2 regions of the Pseudomonas fluorescens genome follow, and region 2 is predicted to be linked to the other one. Evidence: predicted binding sites of a transcription regulator. Region 2 holds the regulator's gene; the other holds the start of a gene.
What was found. The regulator sigma-54, encoded in region 2, starts transcription at its own class of promoters, with help from an activator protein. The targets are predictions, from matches to a motif close to ANTGGCATNNANNTTGCTNT.

Region 1: the regulator sigma-54 is predicted to act here: its motif matches at 5,449-5,468, upstream of E4T63_RS08955 (circularly permuted type 2 ATP-grasp protein).

What each region holds. Positions count from the first base shown of each region.
Region 1 covers NZ_CP038438.1:1,951,818-1,959,078, reverse strand. Annotated here, with positions in the region: gene E4T63_RS08975 (acetyl-CoA C-acetyltransferase) at 1-719, opposite strand, end outside; gene E4T63_RS08970 (c-type cytochrome) at 1,358-2,125, shown strand; gene E4T63_RS08965 (transglutaminase family protein) at 2,244-3,047, opposite strand; gene E4T63_RS08960 (alpha-E domain-containing protein) at 3,044-3,994, opposite strand; gene E4T63_RS08955 (circularly permuted type 2 ATP-grasp protein) at 4,007-5,416, opposite strand; gene E4T63_RS08950 (ribonuclease E inhibitor RraB) at 5,891-6,238, opposite strand; gene E4T63_RS08945 (hypothetical protein) at 6,451-6,684, opposite strand; gene speE (polyamine aminopropyltransferase) at 6,974-7,261, opposite strand, start outside.
Region 2 covers NZ_CP038438.1:994,068-1,001,328, forward strand. Annotated here, with positions in the region: gene rapZ (RNase adapter RapZ) at 1-790, opposite strand, end outside; gene ptsN (PTS IIA-like nitrogen regulatory protein PtsN) at 793-1,257, opposite strand; gene hpf (ribosome hibernation-promoting factor, HPF/YfiA family) at 1,270-1,578, opposite strand; gene E4T63_RS04410 (RNA polymerase factor sigma-54) at 1,652-3,145, opposite strand; gene lptB (LPS export ABC transporter ATP-binding protein) at 3,332-4,057, opposite strand; gene lptA (lipopolysaccharide transport periplasmic protein LptA) at 4,057-4,602, opposite strand; gene lptC (LPS export ABC transporter periplasmic protein LptC) at 4,589-5,161, opposite strand; gene E4T63_RS04430 (KdsC family phosphatase) at 5,170-5,694, opposite strand; gene E4T63_RS04435 (KpsF/GutQ family sugar-phosphate isomerase) at 5,694-6,668, opposite strand; gene E4T63_RS04440 (ATP-binding cassette domain-containing protein) at 6,944-7,261, shown strand, end outside.

The DNA of each region.
Region 1 (7,261 bases), 960 kb from region 2:
TAAACCCGCAGCGCGGTGGCATCAAAACCCATCTGGCCGATCATTTCGAAACTTGGCTTGAGTTTGCCGAGGCCTTCCATCGTCGACTCGGCGCGAATGAATTCGTCGTGATCGAGCAGGATGATGCCGTTCTGATCCTGCACCGGCACCAGCGACTTGTTGAACGAGCCGTCGGCCCGCGCCCGTGCAGCTTTTTGCTGCGAGTGCAACGCGTAGGCATCGACATCCTCACGGCCGAAGCCCTCAAGGGTGGCGATCAGGTCCGCACCAACGCCCTGCGGGGTGAAGTGGCTGTGCAGATTGGTTTGCGGATCCAGTGCCCAGGCGCCGCCGTCGCTGCCCATCGGCACCCGCGACATCGACTCGACGCCACCGACCACCACCAGATCCTCGAAGCCCGAGCGCACCTTCATCGCACCGAGGTTGACCGCTTCCAGACCCGAGGCGCAGAAGCGGTTGATCTGCACGCCGGCCACGCTAACGTCCCAATCCGCCACCTGCACCGCAGTCTTGGCAATGTCCGAGCCCTGATCGCCAATCGGCGTGACGCAGCCGAGCACCACGTCATCGACCTGACTGGTGTCCAGCGCCGTGCGGCTTTGCAGCGCGGTCAACAACCCGGCGACCAGATTCACCGGTTTGACGCTGTGCAGCGCGCCATCGGCCTTGCCTTTGCCGCGGGGCGTGCGTAACGCATCGAAAATCAAAGCTTGGGTCATGACGTCCTCGAACCTGTGCGGTGAGTGAATTTCGTAGTGTCACTGTTGTCCCGAGCGCGCATGGATTCAATGACCACAGCGCTCAATGACGTTGACGTGCACGCTCAGACGGACGGTCATCCACCCTCAGGTGAACCGGTTCAGGTCAGCGAGTTGTCTAGCCAGCGGGCGGCGAAGAAGCTGGCAATAAGCCTCATGCCGTTTTTATCGCAAACGGCAGCAAATACATATGAATTGGATCTAAGCCAAGCGTGACGCGGGCTCTAAGGTAGTAAATGTACGTCAGGGTCGTCGGGTTTTGCCGGGGCCGACGTTCTTCAACAGGAAGTGCAGCGTTTGCCGTCATGGATATGCAGGCAGACATCAGGAAATAACAATAAAGGCGGTCAAGCCATGTTCAAACAACCGAAAGTTCGTCAAGCAGGACTCATTCTTTTCGCCACCACGCTGCTGTTGATTTTGCCCAATCTGACCAAGGTGATTGGCTGACTCAAGCGGCAGGCGTCCGCTATCGCCAGACAAAATGTGACTGGCCCGCTACCCGGGCCAGCGTGGCTGTGCGAACCTTTGCGCACTTCCACGACAGGGACGGCGATCATTTGAAAACGCTCATTGTGTTCTGGGCCTTGCTGCTGAGCATGCCCTTGTCTGCGGCGCAGCTCACGCTGGAGCTGGGCGCGAACAGTCGCACCTGGCAGACCGAAGAGTTGCTCAAGCATCCGCAAGCACAAACTCTGACCATCAAGAACGATGTGTCCTACAAGAAGGACATGACTTATCGCGCCGTGCCCGTGGCGGCGCTGCTCACCGGGATCAAACCGGCCGATCACCTGCAAGCGGTGGCGCTGGACGGGTTTGCTGCCGAACTGGCCGCTGCGCCGTTGCTCAACAGCAAAGGCGCGCAGGCCTGGCTGGCGATCGAGGACCCGGCGCAGCCGTGGCCGCCGCTGTCCGAGGGCAAACACAGCGCCGGGCCGTTCTATCTGGTATGGACTGACCCGCAGGCCGGCAACATCAGCCCTGAGCAATGGCCGTTCCAAGTGGCGAGCATCAAGCGCATGGCGCCGGTGGCCGAGCGCTTCCCGGCGCTGTTACCGGATCCGAAGCTTAAAGCGGATGACCCGGTGAGTCAGGGTTTTGCACTGTTCCAGAAGAACTGCCTGGCCTGCCACCGGTTGAACGGTGCGGGAGATGCGCAGTTCGGGCCGGACTTGAATATTCCGTACAACCCGACCGAGTATTTCGGCGCGGACTTCCTCAAGCGCTACATTCGCGATCCGCAGAGTTTGCGCCAGTGGCCGCAGGCGAAGATGCCGGGGTTTTCGGCAGAGGTGTTGCCGGAGAGGGATTTGCAGTTGTTGATCGGCTATTTGCAACACATGGCTGGGCGCAAGGTTAAGCCCTGACGACATTCCCCTGTAGGAGTGAGCCTGCTCGCGATAGCGGAGTGTCAGTCACTGATCCTTCAACTGACGACCGCTATCGCGAGCAGGCTCGCTCCTACAGGGTTTTGTGTGAAGCAAATTACTGTTGTTGCACGGAAATAACCGGTGTCGGCGACACGAACACCTTCGCATGCATCTGCTCACAACCACCGCCCCGGCGCATGCCGCGCACCGGGCAGGCATCCAGATAATCCAGGCCCACCGCCAGTTTCAGATGCCGCTCCGGGCGGGCCAACTGGTTGGTCACGTCAAAGCTGTACCAGGCGTCATCCAGCCACGCTTCGGCCCAGGCATGACTGGCCAGATGCTCGGCGTCCTCGCTGTACAGATAACCCGACACATAACGCGACGGAATTCCCAGACTACGTGCACAGGCGAGAAACGCATGGGTGTGATCCTGACAAACCCCGGCGCGCCCGGCAAAAGCTTCGGCGGCGCTGGTGTCGACTTCAGTCGAACCCGGCGTGTAGCTGATGTGCTGGTTCAAACCATGCATCAGGTCGATCAGCGCAGTGCGATCGCGCCGCTGTTTGCAGGATTTGTCGGCAAACGCCCGTAGCCCTTCGTCCGCCTCGGTCAGCCGGGTGAAGCGCAGAAACGGTAGCGCCGACTGGCTCTCATGCTCGGCCTCGCGCAATTCGTCGATATCGACCTGGCCACGGGCGCCGATGATGATCGCTTCGTGCGGCTCATCCATGGTCAGCACATGCAGGATATTGCCGAACGGATCGAGCTGGGCGCGCACCGGACGCGGCAGGTCGAGTTGCCAGCTCAACACGTGCTGACGCTCGCTGTCGTGCGGGGTCAGGCGCAAATACTGGATGCTCGCCCGCACCTGATCTTCATAGTGATAGGTGGTCTCGTGGCTTATGGAAAGTCTCATGCAGCCTCCAGGTATGAACTGTGAATCGCGTTGCCCAACTGGCGCACCAGCGGGATGAATTCGGTGAGCCAGGCGTGCAGGCCTTCGGCGAGGATTTCGTTGATGCCGGTGTAGCGCAGGCGTGCGTCCATTTCGGCAGCAAGGCGTTGTGCCGGACGGCCATTGGCGCCGGGTAACTGGGCGAGGATCTGGTCGATTTCCTCGGTGCAGGCGCGCAGCGAGCGCGGCACATCGGCGCGCAACAGCAGCAGCTCGGCGACATGCCGGGCGCCGGGTGCGTCGCGGTAGATCTCGGTGTAGGCCTCGAACGATGACAGCGCTCGCAACAGTGCACTCCACTGGTAATAGGCGTGCGCCGTACCGTCACTGACGGCCTCGGCCTGATCGCCGGCCATTTCATAGCGCGCATCGAGCAGGCGCAGCGTGTTATCCGCACGCTCGATGAACGTCCCCAGACGAATGAAACGGAACGCATCGTTGCGCATGATCGTGCCGTAGGACGCGCCACGGAACAGGTGCGAGCGCTCCTTGATCCACTCGCAGAAACGGCTCATGCCGTAACGACTGAGGCCCTGCTCGGCAATGCCGCGAATCTCCAGCCAGGTAGCGTTGATGTTCTCCCACATGTCCGCGGTGATACGCCCGCGCACCGCATGCGCACTGGCCCGCGCCGCGCCGAGGCAACTGTAGATGCTCGCCGGGTTGGCCGCGTCCAGGGCGAAGAAATGCAGCAGGCGTTCGGCATGCAGTTCGCCGTGACGCTCCAGATAATCGTCGAGGGTGCCGGTGATCAACAGCGGCATCGCCAGTTCGTGCAAACCGTCGCCGCGACCGTCCTGCGGCATCAGCGACAGCGAATAGCTGATATCGAGCATCCGCGCGAGGTTTTCCGCCCGCTCCAGGTAACGCGACATCCAGTACAGATCCGAGGCAGTTCTACTTAACATGGCAAGCTTCCTTCAATCCTCGACCACCCAGGTGTCCTTGGTGCCGCCGCCCTGGGAGGAATTCACCACCAGGGAGCCTTCACGCAGGGCGACACGGGTCAAACCGCCGGGCACGACCCGGGTTTCGCGGCCAGACAATACAAACGGACGCAGGTCGATATGACGCGGCGCAATGCCGTTTTCGACAAAGGTCGGACAGGTCGACAGCGACAATGTCGGCTGCGCAATGTACGCGTGGGGCTTGGCCTTGATCCGCTCACGGAACGCATCGATCTGCGCCGTGGTTGACGCCGGCCCCACCAGCATTCCGTAACCGCCGGAGCCCTGGGTTTCCTTGACCACCAGATCCGGAAGATTGGCCAGTACGTGGGAAAGTTCCGAGGGGTTGCGGCACTGCCAGGTCGGCACGTTCTTCAGGATCGGTTCTTCATCGAGGTAGAAACGGATCATCTCGGTGACAAACGGGTACACCGATTTGTCATCCGCCACCCCGGTACCGATGGCATTGGCCAGCACCACGTTGCCCGAGCGATACGACGACAACAGTCCCGGTACACCGAGCATCGAATCGGGGTTGAACGCCAGCGGATCGAGGAACGCGTCATCGAGACGGCGATAAATCACGTCCACCGCTTTCGGCCCGTCGGTGGTGCGCATGAAGACCTTGTCGTCACGCACAAACAGGTCGGCGCCCTCCACCAGTTCAACGCCCATTTCCCGCGCCAGGAAAGCGTGTTCGAAGAACGCACTGTTGAAGCGCCCCGGCGTCAGTACCACCACGCTCGGGTCGTCGATCGGGCTGGAGCTTTTCAGGGTGTCGAGCAACAGATTCGGGTAGTGGTCGATGGGCGCGATGCGCTGGGCGGCGAACAGCTCCGGGAACAGACGCATCATCATTTTGCGGTCTTCGAGCATGTAGCTGACGCCGCTCGGAGTACGCAGGTTGTCTTCGAGCACGTAGTAAGTGCCATCGCCGTCGCGCACAAGGTCGACGCCGGAGATGTGCGAATAGATGTCGCGGTGCAGATCCAGGCCCTGCATCGCCAACTGGTACTGCTCGTTGGCCAGCACCTGTTCGGCAGGGATAATCCCGGCCTTGATGATGCGCTGCTCGTGATAAAGGTCGGCGAGGAACATGTTCAACGCCTTGACCCGCTGGATGCAGCCGCGCTCGACGATCCGCCACTCGCTGGCGGGAATGCTGCGCGGGATGGTGTCGAACGGAATCAGGCGCTCGGTGCCCTGCTCGTCGCCATAGAGCGTGAACGTGATCCCGGCCCGGTGGAACAGCAGATCGGCCTCGCGTCGCCGTTGTGCCAGCAACTCGTCAGGCGTGTCGGCCAGCCAGCGGGCGAACTCCCGGTAATGCGGGCGGACCTGGCCGCCGGCATCGTACATTTCATCAAAATAGGTGCGGATCATGCCGTACTCCTTGTCACCCGGACCTACAGGCCTTCGCAAGGCCCGTGCCATCGGCATAAACGCTTTGATTTCAATCGGTTGGATAATCACGCCGCAAGCACCGCACCATTCCTGTGCGGCAAATGCCCCAAGCCGATTGCCCCCGCCTCATTGCGACGCATTGCATCGCCTATCACCAGCATAGTCAGAGTTGATTTCACCGCTCGCACCGAGCTGCGGATAATCGGCGCATCCGCTGAAAACTTCCCCGGTGAAGACTTCAGCTCCACTGATCCGGACTGCCCGCGCAGTCCCCGCAGGCCGTAACCCTGACCGGTTTCCTCTCCTTATCGGTCTTCCCTTTAGCCACCCTCTCCGGTGGCTTTTTTTTGCCCGGGATTCTTGTTTCAGGGTTTTGCCACGGGCTATTCGGCGGCCAGAAACGACAACGGCCAACCCGAAGGTCAGCCGTTGCTCAATACCTGAAACCAGAGATCAGTTCAGACGATGGCGGTTACGCACCTCCTGCTTGACGCCCCAGCCCTCGATGATGCCGCCCAGCGGCTCGACCACGGCAGAGAAACCTTGCTCGAAATCGCCAATGTCGTCATAGGTTGCGTACATCACTTTGCTCAGTTCCAGCGACCAGGCGCCATCGTCGCGCGCACTGACCTGGGCATTGATGGATTCACCACGAAATTTGCCTGCCGCCCTGCGCGCCCGCTCCTCGTCCGGGAAAATGGCGTAGAACTCGATGGGATGGAACCGGGAAAAGTCGAAACCGCCTTCTTTCATGCGGCGCAGAACATTGCTGCTGATGTCTTCTTGATAGGCTGTGCTCATGAATCGTCCCCCTCGGATAGATGGATAGACTTTCCGTATTCCCGCCCCGGGCCTTACAGGCCAAAGTACTTCGGCAACGTGGTTGCACGCGGGAAACAAGCATGTAGCTGACAAGACCAGACCTTAGCGATTGTTTCGCTGATCTCGCTTGCAGAGTAGCCCCAAGATAGAGCTGCTGCCAAGGCCTGGTGCTTCAAGTGACAGGAAGAATTTCAGATTGGCGTGATACTGCGGATTTCGATGCTGTTCTGGGTTTTCAGGCTTTTCACGCCAGCATCGGTGGTGCGCCCTTCAAGATCGTTCATATCCAGTTCGGCGGCCACCGGCAGGAGCCGTTCCTTGATCAGGCGTGCAGCCTCGTCGTCGCTGGGGCATTCCGCGCGCTCGAACACCTCATCGACAATTTCACCATGATCGTCCACGAAAGTGACTTTCCACTTTTGCATCGGTGCCTCCTCGATCAAACCCGCAAATGGGCTTACTACTATCTCGACTTTTGGCGAGATTGATCGTTCAAAAGGATTGCAGCGGACGAACATGAAAAAAAATTAACCGATGGGGAAACAGGCTTGTGTGGCGAGGGGATTCATCCCCGATGGGCGCGAAGCGTCCCTGAATTCAGCGAACGCATAGTGTCAGTTCCAACGCGTCTGCCGATTTTACGACTGCTGCGCAGCCGGTCGGGGATAAATCCCCTCACCACAGGGGATCTATCACCGATCCGGGAATAGTGCGTCAGTCGTTGCTCGGCTTGTTGATCGCCTGCAGCACGTACTGCGGCAGCGCGAATGCGCCGATGTGGATTTCCGGGTTGTAATAGCGGGTGACGATGCCGCTGCCGATGAAGCGCTGTTGCAGGGTTTCACGGCTCAGTTTGCGGTAGGCCGGGTTGGTCGAGCCCCAGGCAAAGGTCATCGAACCGCCAATGTAGGTCGGCACGGCCGCCTGATAGAAGTGCCAGTCCGGGAACAGGCTGCGCAGGCGACCGGCAGTGGTTTTGACTTCGTCGATCTGCATGAACGG
Region 2 (7,261 bases):
CGGTCAGGTAAACGGAGCGGTGATGCCCGCCGGTGCAGCCAATGGCAATGGTGACATAGGCGCGATTACTCGCGGCAAAGCGTGGCAGCCATTTGTACAGGTAGCCGTAGATATCTTGAAACATCTCCTCAACCTCCGGTTGTGCAGCCAGGTACTCGGCGACCGGTGCGTCGAGACCCGATTGTGCACGCAGTTCCGGTTTCCAGTAAGGATTGGGCAGGCAGCGCACATCGAACACCAGATCCGCGTCCACCGGCATGCCGCGCTTGAAGCCGAACGACTCGACCAGAAACGCCGTGCCCGGTTCCGGCTGGTTCAGCAGTCGCAGCTTGATGGTGTCACGCAACTGGTACAGATTCAGATTGGTGGTGTTGACCTTGAGGTCGGCCAGGTCGGCGATCGGGCCGAGCAGGGCGGTTTCATCTTCGATCGCTTCGGCCAGCGAGCGGTTGGCAGTGCTCAATGGATGGCGCCGGCGGGTTTCCGAGAAGCGCTTGAGCAGGGTTTCTTCGTCGGCATCCAGATACAGCACATCGCACTGGATGTGCCGGGCACGGACTTCTTCAAGCAGTTCGGGGAAACGCGACAGGTGGCTCGGCAGATTGCGTGCATCGATCGACACGGCCACCAGCGGCTGGGCCAGTTCGGTGTGAATCAGGGCGCGTTCGGCGAGTTCCGGCAGCAGACCGGCCGGCAGGTTGTCGATGCAGTAGTAGCCGTTGTCCTCAAGGACATTCAGGGCGGTACTTTTACCCGAGCCGGAGCGGCCGCTGACGATGATCAAACGCATGATTAATGACCGTTCTGCTCGCTCAGGACGACCTGATACAAGGCTTCGTTGCTCGGTGCGCTGCGCAGTTTTTCGCGCACTTCCTTGCGATCGAGCATGCTGGCGATCTGGCGCAGTAATTCCAGGTGGGCATCGGTGGCCGCTTCCGGGACCAGCAGTACAAACAGCAGGTCGACCGGTGCGCCGTCGATGGCATCGAAATCGATGGGGGCATCAAGGTGCATCAACGCGCTGATAGGCGCTTCGCAGCCTTTGAGGCGACAGTGGGGAATGGCGATGCCGTTGCCGAAACCGGTGGATCCGAGTTTCTCACGGGCTACCAGGCTCTCGAAAACATCCTGCATGGCCAGATCCGGCACTTCTTTATGGATGAGGTTGGCAATCTGTTCGAGGGCTTTCTTTTTACTGCCGCCCGGCACGTTCACCAGGGAACGGCCGGGGGTCAGGATACTTTCAAGTCGGATCATGGGTTGGGAGTGTTAACGACCTGTCGCGCCCTGAAGGAGGCTCTGGGTCTTTTCCTTATGCTTTTTGAGTTGGCGATCCAGCTTGTCGGTCAGTGAGTCGATCGCAGCGTACATGTCGGTATCTTCTGCGTTGGCGACCACTTCGCTGCCGGGTATATGCAAGGTGGCTTCGATTTTCTGCTTGAGCTTTTCGACGCACATCGTGACTTGCACGTTGGTGATCTTGTCGAAATGGCGCTCCAATCGTTCGAGTTTCTCGTTGATGTAGGTGCGCAGAGGTTCGGTCACTTCCAGTTGGTGTCCACTGATGTTGACTTGCATACAGCTTCTCCTTCGTTGCCAGTGCATAAAGCGGCAGGCCGAAGAGCCTGCCACTGGAACGCTGTAACGTGGCTTACATCAACCGCTTGCGTTCGCTCGAAGGCGCGATCCCGAGGGATTCGCGGTACTTGGCGACGGTGCGGCGAGCCACCTGAATGCCTTGTGCCTCCAGTAAACCAGCGATCTTGCTGTCACTCAACGGCTTTTTCTGATTTTCCGCCGCAACCAGTTTTTTGATGATCGCGCGGATCGCCGTCGACGAGCATTCACCGCCTTCGGAGGTGCTGACGTGGCTGGAGAAAAAGTATTTCAGTTCATAAATACCGCGCGGGGTATGCATGAATTTCTGCGTGGTGACCCGGGAAATCGTCGATTCGTGCATGCCGACCGCCTCGGCGATGTCATGCAGGACCAACGGCTTCATGGCTTCATCGCCATACTCCAGGAAGCCGCGCTGATGCTCGACGATCTGGGTGGCCACCTTCATCAGGGTTTCGTTGCGGCTTTGCAGGCTCTTGATGAACCAGCGTGCCTCTTGCAACTGGTTGCGCATGAAGGTGTTGTCGGCGCTGGTGTCGGCGCGACGGACGAAACCGGCGTACTGCGCGTTAACCCGCAGACGGGGCACTGACTCCTGATTCAGCTCGACCAGCCAGCGTTCGTTATCCTTGCGCACAATGACGTCGGGCACCACGTACTCGGCTTCGGTCGATTCGATCTGCGAGCCCGGACGCGGATTGAGGCTTTGCACCAGTTCGATGACCTGACGCAACTCGTCTTCCTTGAGCTTCATACGCCGCATCAACTGGCTGTAGTCGCGACTGCCGAGCAGATCGATGTAATCGCTGACCAGACGTTTGGCTTCGTTGAGCCACGGGGTCTTGGCCGGGAGCTGACGCAGTTGCAGCAGCAGGCATTCGCCGAGGTTGCGCGCGCCGATACCGGCCGGTTCGAACTGCTGAATGCGGTGCAGAACGGCTTCGATCTCGTCCAGCTCGATGTCGAGCTCCGGATCAAAGGCGTCGAGAATTTCTTCGAGGGTTTCGTCCAGGTAGCCCTGATTGTTGATGCAATCGATCAGGGTCACGGCGATCAGGCGGTCGGTGTCGGACATCGGCGCCAGGTTCAATTGCCACAGCAGATGGCTTTGCAGGCTTTCGCCGGCGGACGTGCGGGTGGTGAAGTCCCACTCGTCGTCATCGCTGCTGGGCAGGCTGCTGGCGCTGGTCTGGTAGACGTCTTCCCAGGCGGTATCAACGGGCAGTTCGTTAGGAATGCGCTCGTTCCATTCGCCATCTTCCAGATTGTCCACCGTCGGGGCGGCTTCCTGATAGGACGGTTCCTGAATGTCGGTGTTGGGTTTTTGTTCGGCGTTGTCGGCCAAAGGATCGGTATTGTCGAAGTCGTCGCCTTCTTCCTGGCGTTCGAGCATCGGATTGGATTCCAGGGCCTCCTGGATTTCCTGTTGCAGGTCCAGGGTCGACAATTGGAGCAGGCGGATGGCCTGTTGCAGCTGCGGTGTCATCGTCAGCTGCTGGCCCATTCTCAAGACTAGCGATGGTTTCATGGCAGGGGCTTAACACCTTATTCGCCGGCGCGCATGCGCCATCCACTACAGGGCGCCGGAGCGCCAAACTTAAGCAAATTATATGCCTGAAACTGTCGTGTTTGCCTAGAGCGCTGTAACAATAAAAGCGTATAAAAGCCTGCTTCATCGATACAGCACCCGGAGGCTGGCCAAGTGCCTTGGTGCTTACAGGCGGAACTCGTGGCCCAGATACACTTCCTTCACCAGATCGTTGGCAAGGATGGTCGCCGCATCGCCTTCGGCGATCAGTTGACCGTCGTTGACGATGTAGGCGGTTTCGCAGATATCCAGGGTCTCACGCACGTTGTGGTCGGTGATAAGAACACCGATGCCCTTGGCCTTGAGGTGATGGATGATCTGCTTGATGTCGCCGACCGAAATCGGGTCGACACCGGCGAACGGCTCGTCGAGCAGGATGAATTTCGGTGCGGTCGCCAGGGCGCGGGCGATTTCCACCCGGCGGCGTTCACCACCGGACAGGCTCATGCCGAGGTTGTCGCGGATGTGGCTGATGTGGAATTCCTGCAGCAGGCTTTCCAGTTCCTTGCGACGACCGGCCTTGTCGAGTTCCGTGCGGGTTTCGAGGATGGCCATGATGTTATCTGCCACCGACAGTTTGCGGAAGATCGACGCTTCTTGCGGCAGATAGCCGATACCGGCCTTGGCGCGGCCGTGCATCGGCTGATGGCTGACGTCCAGATCATCGATCAGCACGCGACCCTGATCGGCCTGCACAAGGCCGACGATCATGTAGAAACAGGTGGTCTTGCCGGCACCGTTCGGGCCGAGCAGGCCAACGATCTGGCCGCTGTCGATCGACAGGCTGACGTCGCGCACAACCTGGCGGCTTTTATAGGCCTTGGCCAGGTGTTGAGCTTTCAGAGTTGCCATTACTGGGTTTTCTCGTCGGTTTTCTTCTTCGGCTGGATCACCATGTCGATACGCGGACGCGCTTCGGTGACTTTGCTGCCGGTAGCGCGACCGGCACTGGCCAGTTTCTTCACCGTGTCATAGACGATTTTCTCGCCCTGAGTGGTGTTGTTGTCCTTGTCGACAACCTTGGCCTTGTCGATCAGCACGACGCGGTTTTGCGCGGCGTGGTACTGAATCGTCACGCCCCAGCCCTGAACAGGCTTGGCGTCACCCTGGGTTTGCAGTTGCTCGAAGTAGGCAAGGTTGCCCACCGAGGTCACCACGTCGATATCGCCGGTCGGAGTACGGGTGATGGTCACCGTATTGCCCTTAACGATCATTGAGCCCTGGGTGATGATCACATCACCTTTATAGGTGGCGATGCCGTTCTTGTCGTCCAGTTGGGCGTCGTCGGCCTGAATGCGGATAGGTTGCTGCTGATCGTTCGGCAGAGCCCAGGCGCTCACGCTTCCCAGTGCTGCGCCCAGACTGAGCAAAATAGGGAGGGTTTTAACGAGCCTCATACTGTCCTCTTACGTTCGATTGCAGGTGTATCCTGCTTTCCTTCAAATACGCCTTCATTCCCACGCCAGTCGATACACCGCCAGCGCCGTCGATTCTAACGGGTTGCTCGGTCTGCGCATATTGCTGCTGAGGGAACACCGTCATGCGTGTGCTGGTGATCAGGGTGTCGCGTTTCTTTTCATCGGTGCGCTTGATGCGTACCGAGTCGATCAATTCTACCTGCGTTCCGTCCGGATTCACTTCGCCGCGTTCGCTGGTCACGTGCCACGGAAACTCGGTGCCGCGATACATGTTGAGGTCGGGTTTGGTAACCAGAGTCACATCCGTCGCTTTCAGGTGTTCGGCCTTGTCCGACGTCATTTCGTACTGCACTTTGCCGTCCGGCAGATATTGCAGGGTATGCGTATTGGTGGCGTACCAGTCGATGGCAGTGTCTTCGACCTTGGCCACAGGCTTGTCGAGGAAACGTTCCGGACTGATGTTCCAGTAGCCGACCGCCGCAAACATCGCAGCGATGCAGCCGAACAGCAGGAAGTTGCGAAATTTTTTGCTAAACATGATTTGGCTCACAGGTACGCGGCGTTGGCCGCATCGAGGCGGCCCTGGGCGCGCAGGATCAATTCGCAGAATTCGCGGGCGGCACCTTCGCCACCGCGGGCCCGAGTGACGCCATGGGCGTGTTCGCGCACGAAGTCGGCAGCATTGGCAACGGCCATGCCCAGCCCTACGCGGCGGATCACCGGCAAGTCAGGCAGGTCGTCACCCAGGTAGGCGACCTGTTCATAGCTTAGGCCCAGTTGCGCCAGCAGGCCGTCCAGAACCACCAATTTGTCTTCGCGACCCTGAAACAGGTGCGGGATACCGAGGTTCTTCGCCCGGCGTTCAACCACCGGGGTCTTGCGGCCACTGATGATGGCAGTCTCGACACCGGCATTCATCAGCATTTTGATGCCCTGGCCATCGAGGGTGTTGAAGGTCTTGAATTCGCTGCCGTCTTCGAGGAAGTACAGGCGCCCGTCGGTGAGGACGCCGTCGACGTCGAACACCGCCAGTTTGATCGCTTTGCCGCGTTGCAGCAGATCGGTGGTCATTACATCACTCCTGCACGCAGCAGATCGGAGAGGTTGAAGGCGCCGATCGGGCGATCTTCTTCGTCCACGACAACCAGTGCGTTGATTCGGTGGTCTTCCATGATTTTCAGGGCTTCGGCGGCGAGCATCTCGGGCCGTGCGGTCTTGCCGTGTGCGGTCATGACCTGGTCGATGGTGGCGCTGCGGATGTCGATGCTGCGGTCCAGCGTGCGGCGCAAATCGCCGTCGGTGAAGATTCCGGCCAGTTTGCCATCGGCTTCAACGATCGCGGTCATGCCCAGACCCTTGCGGGTCATTTCCATGAGCGCGTCCTTGAGCAGGGTGCCGCGCTGCACTTGCGGCAGCTCTTGCCCGGCATGCATGACGTTTTCCACTTTCAGCAGCAGGCGTCGACCCAGAGCGCCGCCCGGGTGTGAAAAGGCAAAATCTTCGGCGGTGAAACCACGCGCTTCCAGCAGCGCCACGGCCAGGGCATCGCCCATGACCAGCGCGGCGGTGGTCGAGGAAGTCGGTGCAAGGTTCAGCGGGCAGGCTTCGTGTTCGACATGAACGTTGAGATTGACTTCGGCAGCTTTGGCCAGCGGCGACTGCGGATTGCCGGTGAGGCTGATCAACTGGATGCCGAGGCGCTTGATCAATGGCAGCAGGGTGACGATTTCGTTGGTCGAGCCGGAGTTGGAGAGGGCGAGGATCACGTCGTCGCGGGTGATCATGCCCATGTCGCCATGGCTGGCTTCGGCCGGGTGGACGAAAAATGCCGGGGTGCCGGTGCTGGCCAGGGTCGCGGCAATCTTGTTGCCGACGTGCCCGGATTTGCCCATGCCGACCACGACCACACGGCCTTTGCTGGCCAGAATCATCTCGCAAGCGCGTACGAAATCGGCGTCGATATGGGGCAACAAGCCTTGTACGGCTTCCACTTCGAGGCGAATGGTGCGTTGTGCCGATTGAATCAGGTCGCTGGATTGGCTCATGTCAGAAATCGTATAGCCCGATGAAAAGGCGGCGATTATAGCGGTTATGTTGAAAAGCCTCACGCAAGTTCGTCGCGCTTTGTCATTCCTCGTAACCAAAACCCTGAAAAAGCGCGGCCGCGCCTGTCATATCGCTGAACACAGGGGGGCATGGGCCTTGGGCGCTTGGCCTTTGCAGTGATATAGTTCGCCGCCAGTTCGGCCTGCCCGGGAGGTATGTGCTTTCTGCGGAAAGCCAGGCGTCCGAGTGAGAGGCTGCATCGCAAGGAGTTTAGATGAGTGCCGATAACGCCTACGCGGTCGAGCTGAAGGGAGTCTCCTTCAAGCGCGGTGCGCGCAGCATTTTCAATAACGTCGATATTCGCATCCCGCGTGGCAAGGTTACCGGCATCATGGGACCTTCCGGGTGCGGCAAGACCACTTTGTTGCGCCTGATGGGTGCGCAGTTGCGTCCATCCAGCGGCGAAGTCTGGGTCAACGGCCAGAACCTGCCGACGCTGTCGCGCAGTGATCTGTTCGATGCGCGCAAGCACATGGGTGTGCTGTTTCAGAGCGGCGCGCTGTTCACCGATCTCGATGTCTTCGAGAACGTC